DNA from 3 places in the Yersinia sp. KBS0713 genome. Region 1 is predicted to be linked to each of the others. Evidence: predicted binding sites of a transcription regulator. Region 1 holds the regulator's gene; each other region holds the start of a gene.

Region 1 (6,860 bases):
TTAGCACCGCAATACCGTGGCCGGGCGCGGGAGTTCCTGACCGCAGCGGCGGCAAATGGGTTGATGATCCTCAATGCCGGGCCAGATGTATTGCGCTTAGCGCCTTCGCTGGTGATTGAGTTGGATGATATCCAGCAAGGAGTGGCGCGTTTAGAGAGCGCTATCGCCAGCCTGGTGAATGAGAGCTAAATTTACTCTCCGGTAAACGTCTGATCCCGCAACTTCCGGCTGCGCCAAATACCGTGGTGGGGCTGCTGCTGCCAGGCCATCGACGACACGGTATGCATAACACTTAAATGTGACAGGATACGCCGCAAATTTCGTTCCAGTTCAGATATTTGCGTGTCGACGGCCACATCCGGTGCTTGCACAAAATCATCACTCCCCTCGCAGCTGTCTGATTCTAGCCGCTGCTGGCACTGCTGAATCGCCATCTCACATAGCTGCAAATACTCTGTCGCTAGCGCGACACTCATGAGGTTGTGACCCGCTTCAGGCGGCGTGGTTGATTCAGTTAATGGATGTTCCCGCGTAAGAATAGTCATTTCGTTGATATGTCCAACAATCAACTCGCTATGGGTCGCCCACAGCCGCATATCCGCTAAATATTTTGAGTTGAATCCCGGCTCTTGCATCGCCTGATTCAGTGAGCTTAAGACGGTATTACTGGCTTTGTTCACCTCAATACGTTCATAGGAGAGCTGGGTAATATCAGGGTGTGGGGCCAGCAACAAGCGCAGGATCTGCTGGTAAGCGCTGAGTGCCTGATGGGCATTTTTACGCAGCAACCCGCTCTGCCACTGAGGCCACAGCCATAAGGTGCTGGCAAAGGCCAGCGCACAACCAATTAAGGTATCCAGCAGACGTGGGACTAAAAAGTCAGCGCCATCACCGGTTAATAGCTGCAAGATATACACCGCCGTGATGGTTCGACCAATAACCGCTAGCCCGTAGTTGTTACGTTGCACCAGATAGGCCACCAGTGTGATCAGCAACATAATGCCCAGTGTCACCCCCTCCGGCATCTGTAAATGCAGCAAACCTGCCGCCAACACCAGCCCGATCAGTGTCCCGAGGGCGCGGTGATAGATGCGCACCTTAGTCGCGTTATAGCCGTTTTGTACCACCAACATCACGGTGAGTAAGATCCAATAAGGTTTTGGCAGGTGCATCAAGGCACCAATATAGCTGCCTGCGGCCAGTGTCACCCCCAGTCGTGCGGCAGCGCGCAGCGCACCAGACTTAAATGAGAGGTAACTGATAAGGGCGGGCCAAAATGGCTGCTGTTGCTGGCTGGAGATCAACTCGCGCTCATACAGCGGGCGTCGGTCACTCAGGATCTGGATAACGTGGCTGGTATGGTAGTAGCAAAATTGCGCCACTGGATTATTGGGGTGCTGCTGGGCTATCTCTTCCAGTTCAACCAGCGCATCGCCGGCGGTGAAATTTCGCTTGGCACGGTGGTGATAGAGAATATCATCGGCAATAACGCGCATTTGAGCTGAGATAATCTGCGTATTGCGGCGAAGTACCTCCTCTATCCGACTATGCTCCAGGAGGTCTCGCACTCTATCTGACTGATTCAGCGCCGCAGTAATGTGCTCTTGCAGGTCTAGCGCCATCTGAAATAGCCCCAATAGCCGTTTGCGCTCCGCCTTGGTGGCATTGTTGATTAAGTTAAATTGCTGATAAAGCTGGTTAATTTTGTCCATTATCCCCTGTTGCCGATCAAGCAACGGGGGGAGCGCCTTTTCCGGCTCTACATGCTGGGAGAGTAGGTTGTATTTAGCGTCGCAATAATCTGCCAGTAAATGATAAAGCTGGCTTAGTGGCTCACGGATCGGCTGGTCTCTGCATAACCGGAACCACAGCCAGTTAAAGAGGCCGTACCAGAGTGTTCCGACAGCGCACAACAGGGGTGCTTGCCAGATAGGTGCGCGACCAACCATGCTTAGGCTGAATATTGCGGCGATTAACGCGGCGGGCAACAAGTGGCCATGGAGGGGGCTGATTGCGCCGTTGACACCGAGCACCAGTGCTAGCCCGAGCATGATCCACGGCAAGGGAATGTGCCACAGCAACAGCTGCTGGGTCAGGAAGCTGCTCAGTGTAAAGAGCGCGCCACCAATAATCAGCCGCCGGAAGAAGTGTTGGTGCGGTGTATCCAGCGAGGCAATATTGCAACACGCGGGTATCAGGGAGAACATCAGTCCGAGTCGCAGCTCGCCGATAGCAAAGCCTAGGGCTGCTGGCAGGCAGAGAACTAATGTTTGGCGTAATGCATAGTTTACTTCAGGATGATAAATAACCCGTTGCCACTTCATTTAGGCCCCAGAAATTTATTAATCACAAAAGATTGAGAAAACCGATGCCGAGGGTATCGGCACCGGTTTATAGGGAATTAACGGGTGCCGTAAACGACAATCGTTTTACCGTGTGCGGAGATCAAGTTCTGATCTTCCAGCATTTTTAGTATCCGCCCCACAGTTTCGCGGGAACAGCCAACTATCTGACCAATTTCCTGGCGGGTAATCTTAATCTGCATCCCATCTGGGTGGGTCATGGCATCAGGTTGTTTTGCCAGGTTAAGCAGCGTTTGTGCAATGCGCCCAGTAACATCAAGGAAAGCGAGGTTACCCACTTTCTCGGATGTAATCTGAAGGCGGTTCGCCATTTGTGAAGAGAGGCGCATCAAGATATCTGGATTTACCTGAATCAACTGACGGAATTTTTTGTAAGAAATTTCAGCCACTTCACAGGCGGTTTTTGCTCTAACCCAGGCACTACGCTCTTGGCCTTCTTCAAATAATCCAAGCTCGCCGATGAAATCCCCTTGGTTTAAATAGGAGAGAATCATCTCTTTACCCTCTTCATCTTTAATCAGCACCGCAACGGAGCCTTTCACGATGTAGTAAAGCGTTTCGGCCTTTTCACCTTGGTGAATTAGCGTACTCTTCGATGGGTATTTGTGGATATGGCAATGAGACAGGAACCATTCGAGAGTCGGGTCTGTTTGTGGCTTGCCGAGAACCATTCGCTGTTATCCTCTGTTGTTATCGCTGCCTAACTTAACAGGGCTCAGAGTTCCCTGTACGGCGTGCTTTTAAAATACACTTTCTTTTAGCATATTAATTTGCTCAATTGCCGAAAGGTATAGCCAAGATACGTACTGGATAGAAACCCTTCACTGAGTATTGGGAGCTACCCTATTTAATTCTAGAAACAACACTTTCGGTTCTGTTTGTAGCACAGGATGAGGTCAGTGTCTTGTGTTGTATCGCTTCAGCATGATGAACATCGGGTTACATTGCCAGTTTCTAAATGAAAGGGTAGTCTGGATCAGAAAATTTAACTGGGAGCGAGTGTTATGCAGGCACGTGTAAAGTGGGTTGAGGGGCTGACATTTTTGGGTGAATCGGCGTCAGGACATCAAGTTTTGATGGATGGAAATGCCGGTGATAAAGCACCTAGCCCGATGGAGATGTTGTTGATGTCAGCAGGTGGCTGCAGCGCGATTGATGTGGTCTCTATTTTGCAAAAAGGGCGTAACGATGTGCGCGATTGTGAGGTCACGTTAACCTCTCAGCGTCGCGAAGAAGCACCGCGTCTGTTTACGCAAATCAATTTGCACTTTATCGTCAGCGGTAAGGGGCTTACTGACAAAATTGTTGAGCGTGCGGTTGAGCTGTCAGCAGAGAAATACTGCTCCGTCTCCCTGATGTTGGGTAAAGCGGCGACCATTACCCACAGTTTTGAAATTCGTGAAATTGCCTAGTTAATCAGCACCCTAGTGATGTTCAACGTTCCTGGTGTTGCAGCCAGCATCATCGCAACGCCAGAAACGAAGGAGATTAGCCGATCGTCTTGCCCTCCAGTAGTTGCTGCACTAACGGGGCCATAATCAGCTCCATTGCCAGCCCCATCTTTCCACCCGGCACCACCAATGTATTGATATTAGAGATAAATGACCCTTGCAACATTGCCAGCAAGTAGGGGAAGTCGATCTGGTCCAAACCTCGAAAATGAATGACAACAAAACTTTCATCCAGCGACGGAATGGCTTTAGCCGCAAAAGGGTTGGAGGTATCGACAGTCGGCACGCGCTGGAAGTTAATATGGGTGCGCGAGAACTGTGGCGTAATGTAGTTAATGTAGTCGTCCATTGATCGCACGACAGAATCCATCACCGCTTCACGTGAGTGACCGCGCTCGCCAGTATCGCGCACCAGCTTTTGAATCCACTCCAGATTGACGATAGGCACCACGCCCACCAATAGATCCACGTACTTCGCCACATCATGATGCTCGGTCACGACGCCGCCGTGTAGCCCCTCATAAAACAGCACATCGGTGGGTTCTGGCAGTGGCTCCCATGGCGTGAAGGTTCCCGGGATCTGGTTATAAGGCACCGCTTCATCATAGGTGTGTAAGTACTTACGTGAGCGCCCAGTGCCGTGCTTGCCATATTCCGCTGCACTTTGCTCCAACTGACCAAAATCATTGGCTTCAGGGCCAAAGTAGCTGATATGCCGACCTTGATCCCGCGCCTTACGGATGGCGGCATCCATTTCAGGGCGGGTATAGCGATGGAAGCTGTCACCTTCAATTTGCGCCGCGCGAATATTCAACTGCTGAAAAATTTTACGAAACGCCAGACTGGTGGTGGTAGTCCCTGCGCCACTTGAGCCGGTAACGGCTATAACCGGATGTTTAGTTGACATATTAGCGGTAACTCCATGGGGTGAGATCCTCAGTGGCCGGGCGGCATTTGCCTGTTCATCTTATCGGTAAAGGTTATTTTTAGGGCAAAGTCTCCGGCTTGTCACCTTGATTTTCATCAAATCTCTTTGTGAGACGGTGAAGATTACGGCTGCTCTTCGGCGTCGGCGCGGAAAGAGCCTCGCGGCATGATATTGATGGTTTCGTGTAACTCAGACCAGACTAAAACCGCGTCACCGCTCAGCAGCTGACGGCGGACATCCTCGACTTTTTGCGCTAATGAGCGCTCATGTTCGCCGTAATCTGTACCTTCACGCAGCACAAAGGTTTCCAGCAGATTATCCAGCGTTTCACCGTCGATCTGCTGCCAGGGAATGATCATGAATGTTGCTCCAGATAGGGGGTGAGCCAGGCGGGAATACGTTGCTCCAGCCACATTTTTGGGTGTTTCAAGGAGCCGCCGACAAAACCGACGTGGCCGCCGTGCTCGGTTAACTGATAATCAATATTGCCCGGCAGTGTATTGATATTGGGAATGACTTCCGCCGTCATAAAGGGGTCATCTTTGGCATGAATGATCAGCAGTGGGATCTTAATCTGCGGCAATAGCGGCAGAGCACTGCAACGGCGATAATAGTCTAGCGCATCATTAAAGCCATGAATTTTAGCGGTGATTACTTCATCGAAATCTCTGACTCGCCGCAATGCTTTCAATTGCGGCAGCCCCAGCGGCAGACTACCGGGGTAACGTAACAGCTTACGGGTGGCGTTTAACTTTAGTTGCCCCAGTAAATAGTGCTGATAGACCCGCGAAAAACCTTGCTCCATGCGGTTGGCACAAGGCTCCAGCATCAGCGGGGCTGAAACTACCACCGCCGCTTGCAGCAGACTCTCCTCTCCTTGCTCCGCCAACTGCCCTTGTTCTGCCAGATAGATCGCCAGCATGTTGCCGCCTAATGAGACTCCTACCGCCGCGGTGGGTGCCTGACCATAGGTCTCCCGCAGCCAGCGCAGAAAGAAGCGCGCATCTTCTGTTTCACCGGAGTGATAAATGCGAGTCTTGCGATTCGGCTCCCCACTGCATCCACGGAAATGCATCACCACTCCCAGCCAGCCTTCGGCCTGCCAGGCGCGCAGCAAGCCATGGGCATAGGGGCTGTAGAAGTTCCCCTCCAGCCCATGGAACAGCACCACACGGGGCTTATGCCGCGCCAGTTCGGGATTTTCACTCCAGGCCAGATCGACAAAATCGCCATCGGGCAACTCCAGCCGCTGCCAAAAAGGCTGCAACTGCACATGACGCCTGACCAACCGGGGCAGCAGCGTTTGTAGATGTGGGTTACTGGCTCCGGCCAGCGGACGAAATAATTCATGCATATAGTGAATGGAAATCATGTTGTTGCTCTTGTGTGATCAATAGCACACTGTTAGCTTCATGGGTATATCGCGCATCATTTTTGGGTGGGAGGCACCCGTCTCATGGAACTGAGTTTATTTCTTTCAATGGTAGGTTTTCTCTGGGTTGCTGCTATTACCCCTGGCCCGAATAATATGTTGCTCACCTCTGCGGGGGCCAATTTTGGTTTTATGCGCTCTATCTGGCTGATGTTAGGCATTATGTTAGGTATGCAGAGCATGTTGCTGCTGGTGGCTTTTGGTGTCGGCGGCCTGATTTTGATCTACCCCTCCATCCACCTGATGCTGAAAATATTGGGTAGCCTCTATCTGCTGTGGCTGGCATGGAAAATTGCCACTTCCGCCTATGAAAAGTTAGAAACCAATGTCGTGCCGCCAAAGCCGCTGCGTTTGTATCAAGGCTGGTTATTGCAGTTCCTCAATCCAAAAGCCTGGCTGATGGGATTAGGCTCAGTCGCCAGCTTCAGCCTAGCTGGCGCGGCCTATAACCACTCTATCGTCATGATTAGCTTGGGTATGTTTATGGTGAATCTGGTGGCGGGCATTATTTGGCTCGGTTTTGGCACTTTGATTGGCCGCTTACTGCGCAGCCGTCGCGCCTGGTTTACCTTTAATATCTCAATGGGCTTACTGACGGCAGCCTGTGTACTGTTGATTTGGCATTGATCGAGCGCTGATTTGGCATTGATCAATCACTGGAGCTAATTGATGGCCTGTAACTATTA
Region 2 (6,860 bases), 700 kb from region 1:
TCAAACGGCTAGAATTGAAAACATCTTGATGGAATAAAAATAAGAAAAATGCGGCATTTAGAATAGTAACAGTTATGTTATCGAGATAAATATTATAAGGATAATATTATGAGCATTGGTCATAGTCCTGTAGACACCCCGCTTTATATTAAAGTACAGGACGCGGATAACGTTGCCATTGTGGTGAATAACCATGGGCTTTGTGCTGGCACCCGGTTTAAATGTGGTCTCGAACTGATTGAGCATGTCCCGCAGGGCCATAAAGTCGCCTTGGTTGATATCCCTAAAGGTGGGGCGATTATTCGCTATGCTGAGGTGATTGGTTTGGCAGTGCGTGATATTGCCCGTGGTGGCTGGATAGATGAATCACTGGTCGAGTTACCCGCCGCACCGGCGCTGGAAAGCTTGCCCCTTGCCACCGCCGTCCCCGCGCCGCTGCCGCCACTGGAAGGTTATACCTTCGAGGGCTACCGCAATGCAGACGGCAGTGTCGGCACCAAAAACCTGCTCGCCATTACCACCAGCGTACATTGCGTGGCGGGCGTAGTGGACTATGTAGTCAATATTATTGAGCGCACACTACTGCCGAAATACCCGAATGTCGACGGCGTGGTGGCGCTAAATCACCTCTATGGCTGTGGCGTGGCAATCAATGCACCGGCGGCCGTGGTGCCAATTCGTACCATTCACAATCTGGCACTCAACCCCAATTTTGGCGGCGAAGTGATGGTGGTGGGCCTGGGCTGTGAAAAACTGCAACCTGAGCGCCTATTGGAAGGGACGCCGGATGTGCAGGTTATCTCACTGGATGAGAGTAATATTGTGCGCCTACAGGATGAGAAACACGTTGGCTTCCGCTCCATGGTTGATGACATCCTGCAACTGGCTGAAAAGCACCTGCAACGCCTGAACCTGCGCCAGCGCGAAACCTGCCCGGCCTCTGATCTAGTGGTAGGTATGCAGTGTGGCGGCAGCGATGCTTTTTCCGGTGTGACCGCTAACCCTGCGGTGGGCTACGCCTCTGACTTGCTGGTGCGCTGCGGGGCAACCGTCATGTTCTCGGAAGTGACCGAAGTCCGCGATGCCATCCACTTGCTAACACCACGCGCCGTTAACAAAGAGGTGGGTAGAAGGCTGCTCGAAGAGATGAAATGGTACGACGACTATCTCGAAACCGGTAAAACTGACCGCAGCGCCAACCCTTCGCCGGGTAACAAAAAGGGCGGGCTGGCTAACGTGGTTGAAAAAGCATTGGGTTCAATTGCCAAATCGGGCAGCAGCGCCATTGCGGAAGTGCTCTCGCCGGGCCAACGCCCAACTCAACGTGGATTGATCTTTGCTGCCACACCCGCCAGTGATTTCGTCTGCGGCACACAACAACTGGCGTCTGGCATTACTGTGCAGGTGTTTACCACCGGGCGCGGCACACCATATGGTTTAGCCGCGGTGCCGGTGATCAAAATGGCAACACGCACCGATCTGGCCAATCGCTGGCATGATTTGATGGATATTGATGCCGGAACCATTGCTACCGGTGATGCAACAATCGAAGAGGTCGGTCAGCAATTATTTGAATTAATTCTGGATATTGCCAGCGACCGCAAACGCACCTGGTCAGATCAATGGGGGCTGCGCAATGCCTTGGCGGTGTTTAACCCAGCGCCTGTGACCTAACACTTTCCGCATCGCCAGCTGGCCGGGTCACTCATCCGGCCATTTTTTTCCCCCATTTTGCCGCTCTTCACGCCACTACTCTTGCTCACCCAACTGCAAGGCCACATACAGCAATAGGCGATCGTCGAAATTCGCCAAATCCAGCCCCGTCAGCTCCGAAATACGATTCAGCCGATACTCCAGGGTGTTGCGGTGAATAAACAGCGCTTTTGCCGTGGCAGTGGGTTGCACGTTGTGGCGAAACCAGCAGGCCAGGGTGCGGCGCAGCAGGCCATTACTGTCCATGGCCCGCAATTTGGCTAACGGCAGGGCCAACTCATTGGCTTGCCAGCCGCCGCGCAAACTGTCTAGCAGAACTGGCAACACCAGATCCTGATAGTAGTAGCTGCGCTGCTCCGGCAGCCGCTGTTTACCCACCGCCATTGTGGTGCGGGCGGTGCGGTATGAGCGGGCAATGCTGCCGGGGCCGGTAAAGAAGTTCCCTAATGAGAGCCGCACCCGCAGGCGACCTCGTTCCGTCATGCGAGAGAGCAACGACTCCATCCGCCGCCGGTGGTCGATGGCATCCCAGCGGCCATGGCTGTTCAGCGCCGGTTTCAGCACCACCATTTCGGTCAGGGACACAATCGCAATCAGGTTGTTGCGCTCCGGCGTCGTCAGTAGCGTTTGTAGCTCCTGCAGTTCTGACATTGCGCTATCGACACTCAACTGGCCGCTGTCCACATCCACCACCGCCACCACGCGCGGCTCATTAATATCGACCCCCAGGCGCTGCGCCCATTCAATCAGCGCGGGTGATATCTCTTCAGTACGAATTAGGTTGAGTACCAGCTCTTCACGCAGGCGGCTATCTTGCGCCAGCAAATGCACTAATCGCGCCTGCTCCATCATCATCTCTGCGGCCATACACACCAGTTCGCCATATTGGCGCAATTGGCCCGGATTGCCGGTCAAACCAATCACGCCGACTATCTCACCCTCGAGGCGCAGCGGCAGGTTGATCCCCGGCCTGACGCCATGTAGTTGGCGGGCAACAGCGTCATCAATATCGACGATCCGACCATGAGAGAGCGACAATAGCGCCCCTTCATGCAGCTCACCGAGGCGCTCTTCATCGCCGCTGCCAATGATTCTCCCTTTACCATCCATCACATTAATATTGGTATCAATGATCTTCATGGTACGGGTAACTATCTCCTGGGCTAGCCGGGGATCAAGATTATATACACTCATAAGAGGGCCTCAGTTTGGGCTGATGCATTAGCATATGAGGTCTGATGGGGGATTACATTGGACAAATGCCCAACTTGCATCACAAAGAGAGAGAGTTGCGGTGAGGGTCACAAAAATGGCGAATGCAGGTGAGGTGTTGTGGGAAAATGTTGAGCTATCCGGCGGTCAGGGCCAATCGATCGTCAGCCCTGCTCGACAGAAAATTAGTCTTTGCCCGCTGCCATGCCAATCGCCAGTGTCGCGGCAATGTTCCGCGCGGCCCTGAACACATTATCAGCGGCACTATCCAGCGCCTGCTCTAGGGTGCAAATAGTGTAGATCACACTAAATACCGCATCCAGGCCATGCTCGTACACCACATCGACATCGTCGGTCAGACTACCGGCAATACCAATCACCGGTTTGTTATAGCGCTTGGCAACTCTGGCGACCCCAACGGGCACCTTGCCGTGAATGGTTTGGCTGTCGATACGCCCCTCGCCGGTAATCACAAAAGTTGCGTCGCGAACCAGCGCGTCCAGACCTAGGGCATCCGTCACAATATCGATGCCAGGACTCAAGCTCGCCCCACAAAATGCGAGCAGCCCCGCACCTAACCCACCCGCAGCCCCCGCCCCTTCGACCTGATCAACGTCAATATCCAAATAACGTTTAATCACACCGGCGTAGTGCAACAGCCCCTCATCCAACGAGATGATCATGTCAGCTGTCGCGCCTTTCTGTGGCCCAAAAACAGCCGAGGCCCCTTCACTGCCCGTCAGCGGATTGGTGACATCACAGGCAACATCGATTTGACACTGCTGAATCCGCGGGTCGAGGGCAGTAGTATCAATCACATCCAGTTCAGCCAGTTTTTCACCCCCAAAACCTAGCTGTTGGCCCTGCTTATTCAGCAGCTTAACCCCAAGCGCCTGCACCATACCTGCGCCGCCATCATTGGTGGCACTGCCACCGATACCGATGATGATATGTTTCACCCCCTGATTCAGCGCATGAAGAATCAGTTCACCCGTGCCATAGGAGGTGGTTTTCAGTGGATTGCGCTGCGCCAGTGGCACCAGCTCTAGCCCGCTGGCGGCAGCCATTTCAATAAATGCGCACTGCTCATCACCGGAGATACCATAAAAAGCATCGACGTTATCACCTAACGGGCCGGTCACATCAACCTTGATAATCCTACCGGCCGTCGCCGCGACCATGGCTTCAACCGTGCCTTCGCCACCATCAGCAACTGGCAACTTGATATATTGCGCGTCAGGAAACTGGGTGCGAAAACCCGCTTCAATCTGCACCGCAACCTCTAGCGCGGATAAACTTTCTTTATAAGAGTCCGGGGCGATGACTATTTTCATAAATGATTCAATCTCATGAGCTATCCGACGTCACGCAGGCTCAGACTTTATCAACCAGCCGTTTTGGACTTCGGGATGCTTATCAGTATAGCTTTGCTACCCAATAGCCGGCACCGCAAGTGCCGGCACCACTGATTAACGTGTCACTTCAACTTTGGCCAATTTCTCGTAATAACAGGCCAGCGCACTGTGGTCGGCGTTGCCCAACCCATCCGCTTTCAATGCCTGCATCATCTCCATGACCGCCGCCGTCAATGGCAATTGCGCACCTACACCGTGAGAGGTGTCGAGGGCATTTGCCAGATCTTTGATATGCAAATCAATACGAAAACCCGGTTTGAAGTTGCGATCCATCACCATCGGCGCTTTGGCTTCCAGTACAGTGCTGCCCGCCAACCCACCGCGAATCGCCTGGAAGACCAGATCGGGATTCACCCCCGCCTTGGTCGCCAAGACCAGCGCTTCAGACATTGCCGCGATATTCAGCGCCACCACCACTTGATTCGCCAGTTTGGTCACATTACCGGCACCAATATCACCGGTATGCACCACTGAGCCGCCCATCGCTTTCATGATATCGAAGCAGTTGTCGAACACCGCTTTATCGCCACCGACCATCACTGACAAGGTGCCATCAATGGCTTTAGGTTCGCCACCACTAACCGGCGCATCTAACATGGCCACCTGTTTTACTGCCAGTGCTTCGCTAATTTCACGGCTGACCAAAGGGGCAATCGAACTCATATCAATCAACACAGCACCCGGTCTGGCACCTTCAATCACGCCGTTCTCACCCAAGACGACCTCTTTCACATGGGGTGAGTTAGGTAGCATGGTGATGATAATGTCACACTCTGCCGCCAGCGCTTTTGGCGTCGCCGCCGCAGTTGCCCCTGCACTAAGCAGCTCATCCAGTGCCGCAGCATTCCGATCAAGGACAATTAATGAGTAGCCTGCTTTCAGCAGATTTTTACTCATTGGCTTTCCCATAATTCCTAAACCAATAAAGCCGATTTTCATTTATTACTCCTCAATTTAAGTCGCAAGGCCGTCAATACGGCAGCGCTGAATGTTTAAAACAGACCCAACACTATTTTTTAAATTTGTCGCACAGCGCCTGAGTTGCACTGCGGAAGATACCCAAATCACTGCCGACCGCCACAAAGGTTGCCCCCCACTCCAGATAACGGCGGGCATCGGCATCAACTGGCGCCAGAATGCCGCTCGGTTTGCCCTGCGCTTTTGCGCGGTCAAAAATATGGCGAATCACTTTTTGTACTTCGGGATGGTTGGGTTGCCCCAAATAGCCCAGCGCAGCTGAGAGATCCCCCGGCCCGACAAATATGCCATCCACCCCCTCGACAGCGGCGATAGCATCCAGATTGTCGACCCCTAGCTGACTTTCGATTTGCACCAGCACGGTAATGTTGTCGTTGATGGTGGCGAAGTAGTCCGGCACGGTGCCGTAATTATTGCCACGGTGAGAGACGGAAACGCCACGTATGCCCGCTGGCGGATAGCGGGTTGAAGCCACCGCACGAGCAGCCTCCTCTTCACTCTCAACGAAAGGAATCAGGAAGTTGTAGAAACCGATATCCAATAACCGCTTGATAATAATCGGTTCATTGCAGGGTGCGCGCACCACGGGGGCACTGTTGCTGCCTTTCAGCGCCATAAGCTGCGGAATAAATGTCGTGACATCGTTCGGGGCATGTTCACCGTCCAATACCAACCAGTCGAAACCCGCCAGACCCAGCACTTCAGCTGAAATATGATTTGCCAGCGCACTCCAACAGCCGATAAGGGTTTGCCCCTGCTGTAGGTTGCGGCGGAACTGATTAGGATAATTTGGGAGACTCATTTTCGATCCTTATGATAGAACGCCCGGTCTGAACGAAGGCTCGATGCAGGACGTTATGCAATTCAGGTTGCCAGCGCACATGGCAAGCATTTTGTTGCTTAATCTTGCGCCTGTTTCTGTACGATTCGATATCGCTACAATTCACGATAATCATTATAGAAACCACGTTCCAATAAACCATCGGGCAAAAGAACAGGAATAATAAGTTATTAGTGAATGGTTATAGGCAGATGCACAATATAATGCGGACTGCTTCACAGACTATGGCGTGCTGAAAATGGCATCACATTTAGAGTGCTAGCAATAAGCCACGAAAGAGTTAGCCAAATCACGCCACAGTAGTGATAAGGTACGGAGTCAGCAGGTAGAGAGAGCTACCCCAGGTTGAGTGGCCTATCGTGTTGAACCCGTTGCGCGATAAACTACATTGCGCAATAGAGTGCGGTAAACCACACTTGCCAGAGACAAAGTGGAGGAGAGCAACGTGCAACGTGAACAAGTATTAAGCAGTGCGCTCAATCTGTTAGAGCAACAAGGACTGGCAAATACCACTCTGGAGATGCTGGCAAAAGAGGTCTCGCTCGAAATCAGTGACCTGACCCGTTTTTGGCCCGATCGCGAGGCATTACTGTATGACTGCCTGCGCTACCATGGCCAGCAGATAGATACCTGGCGGCGTCAGTTGCAGTTAGACGAAACCTTATCGCCGAAGCAAAAGCTCTTGGCGCGCTACCAAACGC
Region 3 (6,860 bases), 810 kb from region 1:
GTCCGATTCGCCCACTGTTCCCAGACAGCTTCCTGAACGAAGTTCAGGTGATTGCGACCGTGGTTTCTGTTAACCCACAGATTAACCCAGACATCGTGGCACTGATTGGTGCATCAGCTGCGCTGAGCCTGTCAGGCATTCCATTCAACGGCCCAATCGGTGCTGCTCGCGTTGGTTTCATCAACGACCAGTATGTGCTGAACCCAACGACTGACGAACTGAAAGAGAGCCGTCTGGACTTGGTTGTTGCCGGTACTGCGGGCGCAGTATTGATGGTTGAATCTGAAGCAGACATTCTGTCTGAAGATCAAATGTTGGGCGCGGTGGTCTTCGGCCACGAACAACAACAAGTTGTGATTGAAAATATCAACGCTCTGGTTGCCGAAGCCGGTAAACCTAAGTGGGATTGGCATGCTGAGCCAGTTAACGAAGCGCTGCACGCGCGCGTTGCTGAGCTGGCTGAAGCTCGTCTGGGTGACGCATATCGCATCACTGAGAAACAAGAGCGTTACACTCAAGTTGATGCTATCAAAGCTGATGTGACTGAAGCGTTGCTGGCACAAGACGAATCTTTGAATGCGTCTGAAATTCAGGACATTCTGGGCGATGTTGAGAAAAACGTTGTTCGTAGCCGCGTATTACGTGGCGAGCCGCGTATCGATGGCCGCGAAAAAGACATGATCCGTGGTCTGGATGTGCGTACTGGCGTATTGCCACGTACCCATGGTTCTGCGTTGTTCACCCGTGGTGAAACTCAGGCACTGGTTACTGCAACACTGGGTACTGCACGTGACGCGCAAAATATTGATGAGCTGATGGGTGAGCGTACTGACTCATTCCTGCTACACTATAATTTCCCTCCATATTGCGTTGGTGAAACCGGTATGGTTGGCTCACCGAAACGTCGTGAGATTGGCCATGGCCGTCTGGCGAAACGTGGTGTGTTGGCAGTTATGCCAAGCCCGAGCGAGTTCCCTTATACTGTTCGTGTGGTTTCTGAAATCACCGAATCTAACGGTTCTTCCTCAATGGCTTCTGTTTGTGGTGCTTCTTTGGCCCTGATGGATGCAGGCGTGCCAATTAAAGCCGCTGTTGCGGGTATCGCGATGGGTCTGGTTAAAGAAAACGAAAACTTTGTCGTTCTGTCTGACATTCTGGGTGACGAAGATCACCTGGGTGACATGGACTTTAAAGTGGCCGGTAGCCGTGACGGTATCACCGCATTGCAAATGGACATTAAAATTGAAGGCATCACCCGCGAAATCATGCAGGTGGCTCTGAACCAGGCCAAGGGTGCGCGTCTGCACATTCTGGGTGTTATGGAACAGGCTATCAGCACACCTCGTGGTGATATCTCTGAGTTCGCTCCACGTATCTACACCATGAAAATCAATCCTGAGAAAATCAAGGATGTGATCGGTAAAGGTGGTTCTGTGATTCGTGCGTTGACTGATGAAACGGGCACCACGATCGAAATCGAAGATGATGGTACCATTAAGATTGCAGCAACCGACGGCGACAAAGCAAAACACGCTATTCGTCGCATCGAAGAGATTACTGCTGAAATCGAAGTGAACCGTATCTATGCGGGTAAAGTGACCCGTATCGTTGATTTCGGTGCGTTTGTGGCAATCGGCGGCGGTAAAGAAGGTCTGGTTCATATTTCTCAAATCGCTGATAAGCGCGTAGAGAAAGTGACAGACTACCTGCAGATGGGCCAAGAAGTGCCAGTTAAAGTAATGGAAGTTGATCGTCAGGGCCGTATCCGCCTGAGCATCAAAGAAGCCACTACTCCTGACGCAGAAGCTCCGGCACCAGAAGCAGCAGAGTAATAAAGCATTCCATAGCCCCTGACTGATGAGTGAGGGGCTATGTTATCTCGAGGGCAGGATGCTCTTGTGTTAAACAAATGGATGAAAGGATATTTATCCAATGTTTGTCTTCGGGAGTAGGAAATGAAGCCTTTCTTGCGCTGGTGTTACGTTGCGACAGCACTCATGCTGGCAGGATGCAGCAACCATGATTGGCGTAAAGACGAGGTGTTGGCTATCCCGTTGCAACCGACGTTGCAGCAGGAAGTGATTCTGGCGCGCATGGAACAAATCCTTGCAAGTCGGGCACTTACGGATGATGAGCGCGCACAGCTTTTATATGAGCGCGGAGTGCTGTATGATAGCCTCGGGCTACGGGCACTAGCGCGAAATGATTTTTCGCAAGCGTTAGCTATTCGTCCTGATATGCCAGAAGTTTTTAACTATCTGGGCATTTATTTAACGCAGGCAGGCAATTTTGATGCTGCCTATGAAGCGTTTGATTCTGTACTAGAGCTTGATCCAACTTACAATTACGCGCGTTTAAACCGGGGTATCGCTCTCTATTATGGCGGTCGACTCCCGTTGGCGCAGGATGATCTGCAGGCGTTTTATCAAGACGATCCAAATGATCCCTTCCGTTCGTTGTGGCTGTATCTGGTGGAAAGAGAAATCGATCCCAAGGCAGCGGCAGTAGCGTTACAACAGCGCTATGAGAAATCGGACAGAGGGCAATGGGGATGGAATATTGTCGAATTCTACCTGGGCACGATCAGCGAAAAAGCGCTGATGGAAAGGCTCAAGGCAGATGCAACGGATAACACTTCGCTCGCTGAGCATCTCAGTGAAACTGACTTCTATTTAGGTAAACATTACCTAAGTCTGGGGGACAAGAACACCGCTTCGGCGCTGTTCAAACTGACGGTAGCTAACAACGTTCATAACTTTGTTGAGCACCGCTATGCATTGTTGGAATTGGCGCTTTTGGGCCAAGAACAAGACGACCTATCGGAATCGGACCAGCAATAGCTGACGAACAACTATCAGCCTGAGATACCTTGGTTTTTACCAATGTTAATCACCCTAGCAGGTGATGGCCTTTTTGTTCGTTTTATAATCTAATTTGAGCCGGTTCACACTTTTCAATGAAAATGACTGAAAATTTTCTCGACGAGTTATGTAGACTGGCTGCCATTATTAATGAGGCACGTGTACATGACTACTGAGCTTGAAACCTCTTTTGCTGATCTGGGGCTGTCCGCTCCTATTCTTTCCGCTCTAACTAGCCTTGGTTATGAAAAACCATCGCCAATCCAGTTAGAATGTATCCCACACCTGTTAAACGGCCGTGATGTTCTCGGCATGGCGCAAACAGGCAGTGGCAAAACAGCCGCGTTTGGTCTGCCGCTGTTACACAATATTAAAGCTGAGCTGAAAGCACCACAGGTTCTGGTATTAGCACCAACCCGTGAGTTGGCTATTCAGGTCGCTGAAGCACTGTCCAGCTTCTCTAAAGATATTAATGGCGTCAACGTAGTGGCCCTGTACGGCGGCCAGCGTTATGACGTTCAATTACGCGCTTTGCGCCAAGGGCCACAAATTGTTGTTGGTACCCCAGGTCGTCTGTTAGATCACCTGAAACGCGGCACCCTTAACTTGTCCAACCTGAGCGGTTTAGTGTTGGATGAAGCAGATGAAATGCTGCGCATGGGCTTTATCGAAGACGTTGAAACTATCATGGCGCAGATCCCGGCTGAACATCAGACCGCGCTGTTCTCTGCTACCATGCCAGAAGCCATTCGTCGCATTACCCGCCGCTTCATGAAAGATCCACAGGAAGTGCGCATTCAGTCTAGCGTGACTACCCGTCCTGACATCAGCCAGAGTTTCTGGAGAGTGGGTGGCGGTTACAACAAAAAAGAAGCTTTGGTTCGTTTCTTGGAATCTGAAGATTTCGACGCCGCTATCATCTTCGTGCGTACCAAAAACGCGACGTTGGAAGTTGCAGAAGCCCTGGAGCGCAGTGGTTATAGCAGTGCTGCACTGAACGGCGATATGAACCAGTCTTTACGTGAGCAGACACTGGATCGCCTGAAAGATGGCCGTCTGGATATTCTGATCGCAACTGACGTTGCTGCTCGTGGCTTGGACGTTGAGCGTATCAGCTTGGTTGTAAACTATGATATCCCTATGGATTCAGAGTCTTACGTTCACCGTATCGGCCGTACTGGTCGTGCTGGTCGTGCTGGTCGTGCGTTGCTGTTCGTTGAGAACCGTGAACGTCGCCTGTTGCAGAACATTGAACGCACCATGAAGCTGACCATTCCAGAAGTTCAGTTGCCAAACGCAGAATTGCTGGGCGAACGTCGTTTAGCACAGTTTGCTGCTAAAGTCGGCCAACAGCTGGAAAGCAGTGATTTGGATCTCTACCGCGCATTGCTGGCTAAGCTGCAACCAGAAGAAGAGTTTGATCTCGAAACACTGGCTGCTGCACTGCTGAAGATGGCACAGGGCGAACGTCCTCTGATTCTGCCACCAGAAGCACCGCGTCGTCCGCAACGTGAATTCAATTCCCGTGATGACCGTGGCAATGACCGTGGTAATGATCGCGGCCGTGACCGTGGTGATAGCCGCCGTGAGCCTCGCGCTGACAGCCGTGATGGTGGCGAGCGTCCAGCACGTCGCGAACGTCGTGATGTTGGTGAGATGGAGCTGTACCGCATTGAAGTGGGCCGTGATGATGGTGTTGAAGTTCGTCATATCGTTGGCGCTATCGCTAACGAAGGTGATATCAGCAGCCGTTATATCGGTAACATCAAGCTGTTTGCTTCTCACTCAACTATCGAGCTGCCAAAAGGTATGCCGGGCGAAATGTTATCTCACTTCACCCGCACTCGTATCCTAAACAAGCCGCTGAACATGCAGCTGTTGGGTGATGCGCAGCCACACGAACGTCGTGAGCGTCCAGCTGGCGGTAATGGTGGTGAGCGCCGTGGCGGTCCTCGTTCAGCCGGTGGCGAACGTCGTGATGGCGCAGGTGCTCCTCCTCGTCGTTCATTCGGCAGCGACCGTGCTCCAGCCGGTAATGGTGGTGGCGAACGTCGTGGTAGCCGTGATGGTCAGCGTTCAGCTGCACCACGTCGTGATGATGCCGCTGCACCAGCAGCAGCGCCAGCGCGTCGTCGTTTCGGTGATGCATAAGTCTTAGTCATCCCAGATGATTAAACGTGAAAAACCAGCCTCCGGGCTGGTTTTTTTATGTCTGCGACTCTTCGTCAGAGTGCGTGTTACAAGCGGCCAATCGACTGTAAATCTTGCTGCAAACTCGCGACTATCTTAAAGGAGTGCAATCGTGCCTGATGATCAAAAATCTGACCATTGATCATCAACTCATCGGCCTGCGTTTCCCGCAACAGTGACTGTAGCCCATGGCGTACTTTGCTTTTATCGCCAATGATGGATAAGCGCAGCGCCTGATCGACGCCAAACTGTTCTGCTGGTGAGCAGATCTTCTCCATATTTTCCACTGGCGGTGGTAGCTGACCCGGTGTGCCACGGCGCAGACTGACAAACTGCTGCTGCATCGAGGTAAACAGGAAACGCGCATCACGTTCTGTATCCGCGGCCACCACATTGACGCAGACAATGGCGTAAGGTTTTGGCCACTGTGCTGATGGCTTAAAGTTTTCCCGATACAACGAGAGCGCCTGGAACAGCATATCTGGTGCGAAGTGTGAGGCGAAGGCAAACGGCAGGCCCATGGCTGCGGCGAGTTGCGCACTGTACAGGCTTGAACCCAGCAGCCACAGCGGCACATGTAAGCCCTGACCCGGTACCGCTTGCACTGCCTGTCCTGGCTGCACTTTTGCAAAGTAACTTTGCAGTTCACGTACATCCGATGGGAAGTTATCAACCTCAGCTGACAGATGGCGGCGCAGCGCCATCATGGTGCGCTGATCACTGCCGGGCGCACGGCCAAGACCGAGATCAATACGATCAGGGTAGAGGGAGGCGAGGGTACCAAACTGCTCGGCAATCACCAGCGGCGAATGGTTAGGTAGCATGACACCACCAGAGCCTACGCGGATTGTGTTGGTGCCACCGGCAATATAGCCAATCAGGACCGAGGTCGCGGTACTGGCAATACCGGTCATGTTGTGGTGTTCGGCGAGCCAGTAACGGTGATATCCCCAGTTTTCGGCATGTTGCGCTAAATCCAATGAAGCATGGAAAGCATCCCGTGGGGTTTTACCTTGAGCTATTGGTGATAAATCGAGCACCGATAGGGGGATTGTATTTTTATCTGTGATAGAAACATTATTATCAATCATAGAATCGTCCATCTTAACCTTATGTCGAGTCGCTTGAAGGGCGAGTGCGTTTATGTGTAAACGCGTGGTATGCAGATAAGAGCATAAACTAAAGGGCGATTCTCTGAAGGGGAATAAATGCGGCGAGGGAGGGGGATAAATCACTAGCCTGAATTGTTGGGAGAGTAGTTATGCTCCCCCAATAATATTCAGGAGACCAATTCTAGTCCGGCGAGTCGCCGCCAATAGCCGTTGCAATCCGCTTTATCTGTCAGTGCCAGCGGGGCCAAACCCTGCTCGTTGGCGCGGAATTGATCGATAACTTCCAGTGTCTCAATACCTTGCGGCGAAAGACGGACGATATCCACCAACCCCTGCATCGAGTTCAGATCATTACCGAGGTTATAGCAGTAACCGCTTTGCGTCTGAATGCCGTTGAGGATGAAGACCTGCTGCTGCTCCTGCGACAACACCTTGCGCCCTTGTGGATACTTAATGCAGCAGGTTTCGCACTCATCTTTGGCGCGATCTTCTGAACGGGCGGTAAAGCAGCGGGCAGAATACGCCAGCGGCAGATGGCCGTAACTCAGCACTTCCACCTCAAACTGATGGCGAAAACCCAACTCTTCGCACTGCTGTAAAACATTACTCAGCCAGTCGCGGGAAAGCTCCACTGGCATACACCAGCGCATCATGCCCTGACGATGTAAAATTCGCAGAGTATAGGCGTTATAGCAGT

The links. The regulator CRP, encoded in region 1, controls carbon source genes, mostly activating them, when cyclic AMP is high. The targets are predictions, from matches to a motif close to ATGTGANNNNNNTCACAT.
Region 2: FFE93_RS19290 (CdaR family transcriptional regulator) is a predicted target of CRP. The motif match lies at 3,003-3,020, and genes of this name have one in related genera.
Region 3: yrbN (protein YrbN) is a predicted target of CRP. The motif match lies at 2,933-2,950, and genes of this name have one in related genera.

What each region holds. Positions count from the first base shown of each region.
Region 1 covers NZ_CP042173.1:226,728-233,587, forward strand. The annotation lists gene FFE93_RS00915 (aspartate aminotransferase family protein) at 1-189, shown strand, start outside; gene FFE93_RS00920 (YccS/YhfK family putative transporter) at 192-2,324, opposite strand; gene crp (cAMP-activated global transcriptional regulator CRP) at 2,402-3,034, opposite strand; gene FFE93_RS00930 (OsmC family protein) at 3,368-3,775, shown strand; gene FFE93_RS00935 (phosphoribulokinase) at 3,852-4,721, opposite strand; gene FFE93_RS00940 (YheU family protein) at 4,865-5,101, opposite strand; gene FFE93_RS00945 (hydrolase) at 5,098-6,096, opposite strand; gene FFE93_RS00950 (LysE family translocator) at 6,199-6,801, shown strand; gene FFE93_RS00955 (PhzF family phenazine biosynthesis protein) at 6,844-6,860, shown strand, end outside.
Region 2 covers NZ_CP042173.1:4,063,310-4,070,169, forward strand. The annotation lists gene FFE93_RS19280 (MFS transporter) at 1-29, shown strand, start outside; gene garD (galactarate dehydratase) at 109-1,674, shown strand; gene FFE93_RS19290 (CdaR family transcriptional regulator) at 1,750-2,907, opposite strand; gene FFE93_RS19295 (glycerate kinase) at 3,111-4,259, opposite strand; gene garR (2-hydroxy-3-oxopropionate reductase) at 4,395-5,279, opposite strand; gene garL (2-dehydro-3-deoxyglucarate aldolase) at 5,350-6,120, opposite strand; gene FFE93_RS19310 (transcriptional regulator) at 6,605-6,860, shown strand, end outside.
Region 3 covers NZ_CP042173.1:3,957,748-3,964,607, reverse strand. The annotation lists gene pnp (polyribonucleotide nucleotidyltransferase) at 1-1,832, shown strand, start outside; gene nlpI (lipoprotein NlpI) at 1,956-2,840, shown strand; gene yrbN (protein YrbN) at 2,957-3,037, shown strand; gene FFE93_RS18780 (DEAD/DEAH family ATP-dependent RNA helicase) at 3,027-5,012, shown strand; gene FFE93_RS18775 (luciferase-like monooxygenase) at 5,099-6,154, opposite strand; gene FFE93_RS18770 (U32 family peptidase) at 6,331-6,860, opposite strand, start outside.